One region of the Tatumella citrea genome, then DNA from elsewhere that is predicted to be linked to it. Evidence: predicted binding sites of a transcription regulator. Region 1 holds the regulator's gene; each other region holds the start of a gene.

Region 1 (4,292 bases):
TGTCACTCTGATGCCTGCCCGTGATTTCAGAGCTGAGTAACAACTTCCATACCCCTGACAGATGACACACGCCGCTATACATGCTAACAATGCTGTCAGCCTTATTGGTTCAGGGAGCAAATTTTCATGTCAGCCAGACACCCAATTATCGCTGTGACCGGATCCAGTGGGGCCGGAACGACAACGACCAGCCTTGCCTTTCGTAAAATATTCCAGCAACTAAACATCCATGCCGCTGAACTGGAAGGTGATAGTTTTCACCGCTACAGCCGGCCGGAAATGGATGTTGCTATCCGTAAAGCCCGCGATTTGGGACGACATATCAGTTATTTCGGGCCTGAAGCAAACGACTTCTCGTTGCTGGAGCAAACCTTTACCGAATACGGGCTGCAGGGTACCGGCCGTTCACGAAAATATCTGCATACCTATGATGAAGCTGTGCCCTGGAAGCAGGTTCCCGGAACATTTACGCCCTGGCAGCCACTGGCGGATAACACGGATGTGTTGTTCTATGAAGGTTTGCACGGCGGGATTGTTACTGATCAGCATAACGTTGCCGATAAAGTGGATCTGATGGTGGGTGTGGTACCTATCGTCAACCTGGAGTGGATTCAGAAGCTGGTCAGGGATATGCGTGAACGCAGTCATTCCAGAGAAGCAGTCATGGATTCTGTGGTGCGTTCAATGGATGATTATATTAATTACATCACTCCGCAGTTCTCACGCACTCACATTAATTTCCAACGCGTTCCGACGGTCGATACTTCGAATCCTTTTGCCGCCAAAACTATCCCGTCACTCGATGAAAGTTTTGTCGTGATTCATTTCCGTGGTCTGGAAGAAATTAACTATCCCTATTTACTGGCCATGATTCAGGGGTCGTTTATTTCACATATCAATACATTAGTGGTGCCTGGCGGGAAAATGGGGCTGGCGATGGAGCTGATTATGACGCCCCTGGTAAAACGACTGATGGAAGAACGCAGTTTCAACTAAGGCCACGGATCCCCAAGAGGCATCCGTGACCGCCTTGTCAGCGATTAATCACTTCAAAGCTATGGGTAATATTCACGCCTTTACCCAGCATTAATGAAACGGAACAATACTTTTCTGCAGACAGCGTGACTGCCCGTTCAACGACGTTATCTGAAAGATTATGACCGCTGACAACAAAATGCAGATTAATATGAGTAAATAAGCGGGGTGCTTCTTCGCGACGTTCCGAAGTCAGTTTCACCTCACAATCAGTCACCTCATGGCGGCCTTTTTGCAGGATAGAGACTACGTCAATAGCGCTGCAACTTCCGGTCGCCATCAGAACCATTTCCATCGGACTTGGGGCTTTATCGCCTGAGTTACCGTCCATCAGAACCTGGTGCCCGGACGCAGACTCCCCGATAAAGTTTAGCCCTTCGACCCATTTCACACGTGCCTGCATTATGCTCACTCTCAATTGCTAAAATTTCCGCCAGATTACTCCTTCAGAGTATAAACAGCAATCGGCCCCAAATGACAAAAGTCAGACAAGACAACAGGAGACAGTTTCGTCAGGGTATGCTACAAACAAAGGGGTAGAGTTTTTTTACCCGATGACAACTATGGCTAAACGAGCAGGATCATCAGAACGGAGCCTGACTGATTATCGTAAATGCCAGCCGAAAATGCCCTATGATTTCAGCGCCCCACAGGAGCTTACCCCCTGTGTTTCCGGCACGATTACAACAGAGGATAGAAGAGAATGGTTCTTGGTAAACCACAAACAGACCCTACATTAGAATGGTTCCTGTCCCATTGTCATATTCACAAATACCCCTCCAAAAGCACACTTATCCATCAGGGTGAGAAAGCGGAAACCCTCTACTATATTGTTAAGGGTTCCGTCGCAGTTCTGATTAAAGATGAAGAAGGAAAGGAGATGATCCTCTCTTATCTGAATCAGGGTGATTTTATTGGAGAGTTGGGATTATTTGAGGAAGGTCAGGAACGTAGCGCCTGGGTTCGTGCCAAAGTGGCATGTGAGGTTGCTGAAATTTCATATAAGAAATTTCGCCAGCTTATCCAGGTGAATCCCGAGATTCTGATGCGCTTGTCATCTCAGATGGCCCGGCGCCTGCAGGTCACTTCTGAGAAAGTGGGCAACCTTGCCTTCCTTGATGTGACTGGACGTATCGCTCAGACACTGCTTAACCTGGCACGCCAGCCGGATGCAATGACTCACCCGGATGGAATGCAGATTAAAATTACCCGTCAGGAAATTGGCCAGATTGTTGGCTGTTCCCGCGAGACAGTAGGACGAATTCTTAAGATGCTGGAAGACCAGAATCTTATCTCAGCACATGGGAAAACAATCGTCGTCTACGGTACCCGTTAATTTGTGATATGCACGGCAGGTCCCTGCCGTGTTCCGTTTTATTGTCTACCTGCGGTTGTATCTGATGTGGCGCAGAATTATTTATCATCCGGAAGTTAATTACGCACTGCGCCAAACGCTGGTCCTCTGCCTCCCTGTTGCAATTGGCTGGTTGGCTGGCGATCTGCAAAAAGGGCTGCTTTTCTCGCTGGTTCCCGCATGCTGTAATCTTTCCGGGCTGGATACCCCACACCGTCATTTTTTTAAGCGCATCATTATCGGCGGCTCTCTGTTTGCCTTCAGCAGCTACCTGTTGCAATGGTTACTGCAACATAATGTGCCGCTGCCATTTATTGTCGGGATTTTACCCCTGCTGATTGGAGTCTGTGGCGAAATCAGCCCGTTACATGGCCGTCTGTTGCCGGGTGCATTGATCGCCATGACTTTTACGCTTAGCCTGGCCGGAAGAATGCCGGTATGGGGCCCGCCATTGCTGTATGGCGGCGGAACATTATGGTACGGCCTGTTTAACTGGTATTGGTTCAGACTGTCAAAAGATCAGCCTCTGCGCGAAACGCTTAGCCTGTTGTACCGGGCCCTGGCCAACTATTGTGAAGCGAAATATGCACTGCTAAGCAGCAATGATTACGACAAATCGCTACCCGCACTGCTGAATTATCAGCAAAAAGTCGTCGATCTGATAAATACTGGTTATCAGCAAATTCATATGCTGTCGGCAGAAAAAAACAGTCGCGAACGCTATCTGATCCGGACATTTATGATGGCCGAAGACCTGCAGGAGCATATTTCCGTCACTCTCAGCCAGAGCGAAGATGTCAGAGAGCTGGTAGAAAAAAGCCAGTCAGCGGAAGTGATTAAGCGCAATGCCGATCTGGTGGCTGAGCAGTTAAGAAAAACTGCCGACAACATTCTGTATCACCAGATACCTGGCAAGTTTTCGATGAAAGACTCCCTGGATGAGCTACAAAATATCGCCCGGCAGTTCCCTGACAATCCTGTCGGACAATTTTACCATTATCACTTCAGTAAAATCGCCAAAGTGCTGCAGTCGGGTATGCCGCTGTATCGTCGCGATATTATGGCAGATACTCAACGCCGCTTGCCTTTCCTGTCAGCTTTACGCAGCTATTTGTCGTTAAAATCCACGGCTTTGCGCACTGCGGGGCGTTTCTCGGTCATGCTGATGGCAGCCAGCATGTTGGCCCTGTCGCTGAATATGCCAAAACCCTACTGGGTGCTCATGACCATAATACTGGTTAGTCAGAATGGCTATACCGCAACCCGGGTACGGATTCAGCACCGTGCTCTTGGCACATTTGCCGGGCTTATTATTGCGGCTTTATCACTGAAGCTATCCACTCCGGAACCCGTTATCCTGATAACGATGCTGGTCATTACACTTTTCAGCTATCTGTTCTCCCGCCAGTATTACGGATGGGCAACCATTGGCTTTACCGTAACAGCAGTATACAGCCTGCAGCTATTATCGTTGAATGGGGTCAATTTCCTGGTTCCGCGTTTGCTGGATACACTGCTGGGCTGTCTGATAGCTTTTGCCGGCATGCTATGGCTTTGGCCCCAATGGCAAAGTGCTTTATTACGTAAAAATGCTCAGGATGTCCTTGAGACTTATCAGAAGGCCTTACAGATTCTGCTTGGACCAGAACAGACTGCCGATGTGCTGGAAAATATCAGGATCAAAGCTAACCAACGACATAATGCGCTGTTTAACTCTCTGAATCAGGCGATGCAGGAACCAGGTTTCGATAACGAATATCTGAGTGAAATGCGTCTGTGGGTGACCCATAGCCAGTTTATCGTTGAGCATATCAATGTACTGACTACACTCGCCCGTGAACACACTATGTTGACTCCTGACCTGGCACAACGCTATCTGGAATCCTGTGAAATAGCTCTGCAA
Region 2 (4,292 bases), 160 kb from region 1:
GCACTCCGCGTGTTGAAATCTCTGAATTTGCTCCGCGTATTCATACTATTCGTATCAACCCGGACAAAATCAAAGATGTCATCGGTAAAGGTGGTTCTGTCATCCGTGCGCTGACCGAAGAAACCGGTACTACCATTGAAATCGAAGATGATGGTACTGTAAAAATTGCTGCAACTGATGGTAATAAAGCGAAAGAAGCTATCCGTCGGATTGAAGAAATTACTGCGGAAATCGAAGTTGGCCGTGTCTACAACGGTAAAATTACCCGTATTGTTGATTTCGGTGCTTTCGTAGCGATTGGCGGGGGCAAAGAAGGTCTGGTACATATTTCTCAGATCGCTGACAAGCGTGTAGAAAAAGTTACAGATTATCTGCAAATGGGTCAGGAAGTTCCGGTCAAAGTACTGGAAGTCGATCGTCAGGGTCGTGTACGCCTGAGCATTAAAGAAGCGGTCGAAAAACCGCAGGCAGAAGAAACGACTGCGGCTAATCCGGCTGACGCGGGTTAATCGTTCGATGATTATCCGGGTCTCCGCCATGTGCGGAGATCCGGATTTATGTTATCGCGAGGGCAGGATTCCTTTGCACGGCAGGCGGATGACAGGATGTTCATCCTAATGTTTGTATTCGGGAGTGGGATAATGAAGCCTTTTTTACGCTGGGGTTTTGTTGCGACAGCTTTGGTGCTGGCAGGATGCAGCAGCTCTAATTGGCGTAAGAATGAAGTTCTTGCCGTTCCTCTGCAACCAACATTGCAGCAGGAAGTTATTCTGGCGCGTATGGAACAAATTCTTGCCAGTCGTGCCCTCACCGATGATGAACGCGCACAGCTGTTATATGAGCGCGGAGTGTTGTATGATAGTTTAGGTTTGAGGGCACTCGCACGGAACGATTTTTCCCAGGCGTTGTCTATCAGACCAGATATGCCAGAAGTATTTAACTATCTTGGTATATACTTAACGCAGGCAGGTAATTTTGATTCTGCCTATGAAGCGTTTGATTCTGTACTTGAGCTTGATCCAACTTACAATTATGCGCATTTAAACCGTGGTATCGCCCTCTATTACGGCGGTCGATACAAGTTAGCGCAAGATGATCTGCTGGCGTTCTATAAGGACGATCCTAATGATCCTTTTCGTGCACTTTGGCTTTATCTCGATGAACGCGAGATGAATGCAGACAAAGCGAAAGTAGCGCTCAAACAGCGCTATGACTCGGCGAATAAAGATCAATGGGGATGGAATATTGTCGAATTCTACCTGGGCGATATCAGTGAAAAAACACTGATGGAGAGACTCCAGGCGGATGCTACCGATAACACCTCGCTCGCTGAACATCTCAGTGAAACCAACTTCTATTTAGGTAAGTACTACCTAAGTCTGGGGGAGAAGGACAACGCAGAAGCGTTGTTCAAACTGGCGGTTGCCAACAACGTGAATAACTTTGTTGAACACCGATACGCATTGTTGGAACTGGCTGAACTTGGCCAGGCACAAGACGATTTATCAGAATCCGACCAGCAATAGCTGACGTTTTTTAACGCCCTTTGTTTATGTTTCCTGTCATCCTTCGGGGTGAGGGGCGTTTTATTCGTCAAAAACTTCTAATTTGAGCCGGTTCACACTTTTCAATGAAACTAACTGCAAGTTTTCATGACGAGTTATGTAGACTGGCCGCCGTTATCTAAGAGGCACGTGTACTACATGACTGATATTCAAACCACTTTTGCTGATCTGGGCCTTAACGAATCCATTTTGTCTGCTCTTAACGACATGGGATACGTTAAACCATCGCCTATCCAGGCGGCCTGTATTCCTCACCTGCTGGAAGGCCGTGATGTTCTGGGTATGGCTCAGACCGGTAGTGGTAAAACAGCGGCATTCTCTTTGCCATTGCTGAACAACATTGATCCTGCCCTGCGCGCACCACAAATCCTGGTGCTGGCCCCGACCCGTGAGTTGGCGGTGCAGGTAGCAGAAGCTGCAACTGAATTTTCTAAACATATGCGCGGCGTTAACGTACTGGCCCTGTATGGCGGTCAGCGTTATGACGTACAGCTGCGCGCACTGCGTCAGGGACCACAGATTGTTGTCGGTACCCCGGGTCGTCTGCTGGACCACCTGAAACGCGGTACCCTGGATCTGTCTAACCTGCGTGGTCTGGTTCTGGACGAAGCTGATGAAATGCTGCGTATGGGCTTTATCGAAGACGTTGAAACCATTATGGCGCAGATCCCTGACGGGCATCAGACGGCACTGTTCTCTGCAACTATGCCGGAAGCGATTCGTCGTATCACTCGTCGCTTTATGAAAGATCCACAGGAAGTACGTATCCAGTCAAGCATCACCACTCGTCCGGACATCAGCCAGTCTTACTGGACTGCCTACGGTCGTAAAAGTGATGCTCTGGTACGTTTCCTGGAAGCTGAAGATTTTGATGCGGCAATTATTTTTGTCCGTACCAAAAATGCAACTCTGGAAGTTGCCGAAACTCTGGAACGTAGCGGTTACAACAGTGCTGCACTGAACGGTGACATGAACCAGTCACTGCGTGAACAGACTCTGGAACGCCTGAAAGATGGTCGTCTGGATATCCTGATTGCTACCGACGTAGCAGCACGTGGTCTGGATGTGGAACGTATCAGCCTGGTGGTTAACTATGATATTCCACTGGATGCAGAATCTTACGTTCACCGTATTGGCCGTACTGGTCGTGCGGGTCGTGCCGGTCGTGCGCTGCTGTTTGTAGAAAACCGTGAGCGTCGTCTGCTGCGTAACATCGAACGCACTATGAAGCTGACTATTCCTGAAGTTGAGCTGCCTAATGCAGAACTGCTGAGCAGCCGTCGCCAGACTAAATTTGCTGAACGTGTTCAGCAACAGCTGGAAAGCAGCGATCTGGATCAGTACCGTGCTCTGCTGCAGAACCTGTCTCCGCAGGAAGATCTGGATATGGAAACTCTGGCCGCAGCACTGCTGAAAATGGCACAGGGCGAGCGTCCGTTAATCGTTCCTGCTGATGCACCACGTCCTCCGCGTCGTGAGTTCCGTGAGCGTGATGAGCGTGGCAGCCGTGATCGTGATGATCGTCGTGGCAGCCGTGATGGTGACCGTCCACGTCGTGAGCGTCGTGATGTTGGCGATATGCAGATGTACCGCATTGAAGTGGGCCGTGACGACGGTGTTGAAGTTCGCCATATCGTTGGCGCTATCGCTAACGAAGGTGATATCAGCAGCCGTTACATTGGTAACATCAAACTGTTTGGTACTCACTCAACTATCGAACTGCCAAAAGGTATGCCGGGCGAAGTCCTGCAGCACTTTACCAAGACTCGTATTCTGAACAAACCGATGAATATGCAGCTGATTGGTGATGCGCCTCAGTCTTCCCGTGAACCTCGTCGTGGTGGCCGTGATGGCGGACGCGATGGTGCACGTGAAGCTGGTCGCGAAGGCGGACGTCGTTTCTCAGATCGCCGTGAAGGTGGTCGTGAAGGCGGACGTAGTTTCGGTGGCAACCGTGAAGGTCATCGTGGTCAGCGTCGTGAAGAAGGTGCAGCACCAGCTGCCCGTCGTCGCGAATACTAATCACGAACTGACTAACAACAGGGGCCGTTCTTCGGTCCCTGAGTAAGTCAGACAAAAAAGCGATGGTGAAAACCATCGCTTTTTTTATGTCTGGTGATTATCTGTCAGGAATTTTTTACAGTGATTGTGCGGCAGCCATCGCCAGCGAGAACGAATAGATACGTGCGTCAATATCAAAGATTTGTCCGTTAACCATCATCTCATCTGCCTGATATTGCTGCTGGAGTGATGCCAGTCCCTGAGCTACCGAAGCCTGATCGCCCACCAGTGACATTCCCAGAGCACGGTCAACACCGTATTTTTCTGCCGGTGACCAGATATGGTCCATATTTTCGACCGGGACCGGTAACGGGCCAGGCATCCCACGGCGCAGATTAATAAACTGCTGCTGCTGTGAGGTGAACAGATAACGCGCCCTTGCTTTACTCTCGGCAGCAATCACATTCACTCCGATCATAACGTAAGGCTCTGCCAGTCGTGCTGACGGGCGGAATTTTTCCCGGTACAGAGTTACTGCCTGAGACAGCATATCCGGAGCAAAATGAGAGGCGAAAGCAAACGGCAGCCCAAGATGTGCAGCCAGTTGTGCACTGTAAAGGCTGGATCCCAGCAACCATAACGGAATCTGTAGTCCGGTGCCAGGTACCGGCTGAACATCAAAATGGCTGCCTGCCGGCGCATCAAACCAGCGGATCAGCTGTTCAA
Region 3 (4,292 bases), 800 kb from region 1:
TTCTTCCACACCGAGCGAACGGAGGTAAAGTGGCAGAAACGGTAACAGCAGTGTCATTGCAATCAGTGTGGTGAACGAACCCAGAGTGCATACCCAAAGATTACGCCGCCAGTAAACGTGCTGTTCCGCCGCTTCGGCCGAAGATCCTGTCATTGAAAATAACCCGGTAATTTGTTAAGGAGATAACAGAATAACTGTCGGTGGTAAAAAGCCCTAGATCCGGACAGATATTTACCGGCTGGTCGTCGATTGTTACCACACTGCAATAATCAGCTGTGGCTGAGCTTCTCGGTCAGCATGTCACACAGCCAGGTGACAGGCGAGGAGCGCTGTTCCGGTTGTTTAAGCAGCAGGTAACTCTGATAACTTGGCAGCTGCCAGCCTGGTAATACGGGTTGTAAAATACCGTCCGTCAGTGCCTGATGCACCATATAAGAAGGCAGGCAGGCAATTCCGGCACCTGCACAGGCAGCGGTCAGTAATGCCATGCTGTTATTGGCACGGAAACGACTGACTGCATTAATTTCGACTCGTTTTTTCTCGTGCCGGAAAGAGAGTGCCGCCTGATGCGCTGTGCCATGAAAGGTCAGCAACTGGTGGCTGTTAAGATGCTCAGGTCGGGTCACCGGAGGATTTACCGCCAGGTAATCCTGACTGGCATACAGCCCCCAATGGATAACCGACAATGGCCGGAACAGCTCATATTCCGGCGGGCGCTGGCGTACCACTATCGCGACATCTATATCATCGCGGGCCATGTCCGGCTCACGGTCACTTAAGTCCAGATCGACCCGGACATGAATGTGATGCTGCATAAACGGCTGTAATACCGGCACAATACACTGGCAGCCATAAGTGACCGGAGTCATCAGCCTGACCTGACCACTCGGCTGGCTGTGCATTTGTTGGATAAAATCTTCGGCATGCTCCAGTTGCGCACTGATTCGCTCACAATAGCGATAGTATTGCTGGCCGCATTCGGTCACAGTCACTTTCCGTGTGGTGCGGTGCAACAGTTTCATGGCGAGTCTTTTTTCCAGAGCGGCAATCTCTCTGCTGACACTGGCAGTGGAAATGCCGAGGATTCTGGCCGCCTGGCTGAAGCTTTGCTGCTCCACAACACGGGAAAAAATATACATCGCTAATAAGTTTTCACCCTGTTGCACGACCTGTCCTCCTGTTTAACGGCTGTGACAGCTTAAATGGCTGACTATGTGGCGGGAAGAAATACCGGCTCAATATTGACCGGAAAATTCAGTGAATTAGCAATAAAACAAGCGTCATGGGCCTTGTGATGTAAATCTGTAGCACGCGGCTGATCTTCTGCATAACGCAGGCGAATCTGTGGCCGCAGGGTGATTTGGGTAAAATGCCCCCGTACGCCTTCCACCATGATCCCCTCAGCGTTATCCTGGTACTCGTCAATAATAATCCCGGCATCAGCACAGACGTGCAGATACCATAATTTATGACAGGCAGCAGCAGAGGCCAGCAACAATTGCTCCGGGTTCCAGCAGGAAGGATCACCGCGAAATGCCTGGTCGGCGCTCAGTGAGATGGTATCCCGGCCTGTGGCCTGTAAATCAGACGATCGTTCATATGCAGTATAGGAGGAAGTTCCCTCTCCGCGATTTCCTGTCCATGTCACTGTGACCTGATAATGATGTTGTCTGACAGCCATCGGCAACTCCCGTGTGAGTAAAAGGCCAGTTGATGAAACGCTGATACGGCTATTGAATCCGCTGAATTTGATCGTTTAATCATAACACTTACTTATTGTTTAACCACTGGTGCAACGGCTGGCAGAACCGGTTTCTCTGCGCGGAGTGAGGGCATAGTGGCCTCTGTTTTCCCGCTAAATCCGCTTTAGAAAATCATCTTCATTGGTTAACGACAATTAAGCCAGCGTCTTTCCTGGTACCCATCAGGTGGGAAAAGTTCCCTTCTTCATGCACATTAATGTGACATGTGTCACATTAATGGTGATTAAAACTGCAACAACTTTTGTCAAATGTGAATTTTGTCTGGTTACTCGCGTATGATATCGGGCATGATCCTGCCTGACAGAGCACCGGCTTGCCCGGAGCTATCTTTATGGTTTGATTTCTTTTTCTGCGTGGTTATTTACTCCGTCAGCGAGCGGCGCGATTTGTACAAAAAGTGAGTGGTCAATATAAAATGAAATATAAATTAATGATGGCAGCAACAATTTTAGCGGGTTCAGTCATGGGCTCGTCTTACGCCGCAGATACATCTCCGCAGTATGTTTCTGACTGGTGGCATCAAAGCGTTAACGTGGTCGGCAGTTACCACACCCGCTTCGGACCGAAGTTGAATAATGATTTGTATCTCGAGTACGAAGCATTTGCCCATAAAGACTGGTTTGATTTCTACGGCTATGTAGATTTACCCAAATTTTTCGGCACTGGTAACGGCAATGATAACGGGATCTGGGACAAAGGAGTGGGTTCTCCGCTGTTTATGGAAATTGAACCCCGTTTTTCGATTGATAAACTGACCGGCACCAGCCTGGCTTTCGGACCGTTTAAAGAGTGGTATTTCGCCAACAACTATATCTATGACATGGGGCCGAATAACGCTAATCGCCAGAATACCTGGTATATGGGCCTGGGTACCGATATCGATACCGGAACCAAACTGGGATTATCGCTGAATGTTTACGCGAAATATCAGTGGGAAAACTACGGTGCAGCGAATGAAAACAGCTGGGACGGATACCGTTTCAAAATTAAATACTTCCTGCCTCTGACCACGCTTTGGGGCGGCAATTTAAGTTATATCGGCTTTACCAACGTTGACTGGGATTCTGACCTGCGTGAAAAAGCCGGACCGTCACGTTCCGGGAACTCTATCGCCTCCAGCCATATTCTGTCACTCAGTTATGATCACTGGCACTATTCTCTGGTCGCCCGCTATTTCCATAACGGCGGACAATGGTCAGAAGGTACACAACTTAATTTTGGTGACGGCGATTTCAGTACCAAAGCCACCGGCTGGGGATATTATGCCGTTGTTGGTTATAGTTTCTGATAAGAAATTCACTGCCACGCAGCAAATGTAATAAGCCGTGTTGTTCCTGCAGGATATCTTTTTCCTGCAGGAAAAAAACCGCTCAATTCGCCCCGATAATTAATCATATTTAATCTCGTCTTTTTACGTTCCTTCGACTATTCTGCTGTTTATTCACTGCTGATCACCCCCGATATCCGATACTAATAATGTGATCCGCAGCATTGCAAATACAGTTATCCCGAGGTTAAGTTCGTTATGTCATCTACCTGTACCACAGCAGGATCTTCTGCTGTTCAGCAAAATAATAATTACACCATCGCTGCCCGCATCGATGCATTACCTTCCAGTAAAAGCCTGTGGCGTTTTATTTCCCTTCTGGCATTGGGAGGTTTTTTTGAACTCTATGATTTATTCGAAACGGGATATATTAGTTCAGGTTTAATCTCTGAAAAGATATTTCATCTGGGAAAGGATGGCGTTTTCGGAATATCTGATCAGGCCGCATTTGCCTCGGTGACTTTTTTGGGATTATTTGTCGGAGCCAGTTTTCTGGCAAAGTACGCCGATAAATTTGGCCGGCGCTTCAGCTTTATGTGTGCCCTCGCCTGGTATGGAATTTTTTCATTAATTATGGCCTTCCAGAACAGTGCTGAAGGCATAATTTTGTGCCGCTTCCTGGTCGGCATTGGTCTGGGAGTCGAGCTGGTCACTATTGATACCTATCTGGCCGAATGGATGCCTGCACATTTACGCAGCCGGGCGTTTGCCTTCTCGTTCTTTATTCAGTTTCTGTCGGTACCCGCTGTTGCGCTGATGTCATGGTGGCTGATTCCGCAAACCTTGCTGAGTCTCGAAGGATGGCGCTGGGTGATTATTGCCGGGGCTGTCTGTTCATTAGTGATCTGGAGTATTCGCCGCAATCTGCCGGAATCGGCCCGCTGGCTGGCACAGCAGGGGCGACATCAGGAAGCTCACCAGGTGTTGAGTCAGATGGAAATACGTTGTGGAGTGACACCACCATCGGCTGAACAGCTGCCAAAAACAGATGCAACCGCGACACCGCGCAAGGGAAAATTCAGCGAAATATGGGCGCCGGAATGGCGGAAAAGAACGCTGATGTTAGTGGTGATGAACTTCTTCCAGGCGATTGGTTTCTTTGGCTTTGGTAACTGGCTGCCGGCTCTGCTGTCCGGTAAAGGGACGACACTGACCCACAGCCTGTTGTATGCGTTTTTTATTACTCTGGCCTATCCTCTGGG

What was found. Region 1 encodes CRP, which controls carbon source genes, mostly activating them, when cyclic AMP is high. Its sites were predicted from a motif close to ATGTGANNNNNNTCACAT; they were not measured.
Region 2: the regulator CRP is predicted to act here: its motif matches at 1,607-1,624, upstream of yrbN (protein YrbN).
Region 3: the regulator CRP is predicted to act here: its motif matches at 1,960-1,977, upstream of A7K98_RS17905 (nucleoside-specific channel-forming protein Tsx).

What each region holds. Positions count from the first base shown of each region.
Region 1 is NZ_CP015579.1:81,950-86,241, reverse strand. It holds gene A7K98_RS00450 (YheU family protein) at 1-40, shown strand, start outside; gene A7K98_RS00445 (phosphoribulokinase) at 127-996, shown strand; gene A7K98_RS00440 (OsmC family protein) at 1,034-1,438, opposite strand; gene crp (cAMP-activated global transcriptional regulator CRP) at 1,739-2,371, shown strand; gene A7K98_RS00430 (YccS/YhfK family putative transporter) at 2,436-4,292, shown strand, end outside.
Region 2 is NZ_CP015579.1:245,289-249,580, forward strand. It holds gene pnp (polyribonucleotide nucleotidyltransferase) at 1-509, shown strand, start outside; gene nlpI (lipoprotein NlpI) at 642-1,526, shown strand; gene yrbN (protein YrbN) at 1,631-1,687, shown strand; gene A7K98_RS01315 (DEAD/DEAH family ATP-dependent RNA helicase) at 1,704-3,587, shown strand; gene A7K98_RS01320 (luciferase-like monooxygenase) at 3,703-4,292, opposite strand, start outside.
Region 3 is NZ_CP015579.1:3,765,656-3,769,947, forward strand. It holds gene A7K98_RS17890 (MFS transporter) at 1-153, opposite strand, end outside; gene A7K98_RS17895 (LysR family transcriptional regulator) at 270-1,166, opposite strand; gene A7K98_RS17900 (OsmC family protein) at 1,211-1,681, opposite strand; gene A7K98_RS17905 (nucleoside-specific channel-forming protein Tsx) at 2,179-3,051, shown strand; gene A7K98_RS17910 (MFS transporter) at 3,289-4,292, shown strand, end outside.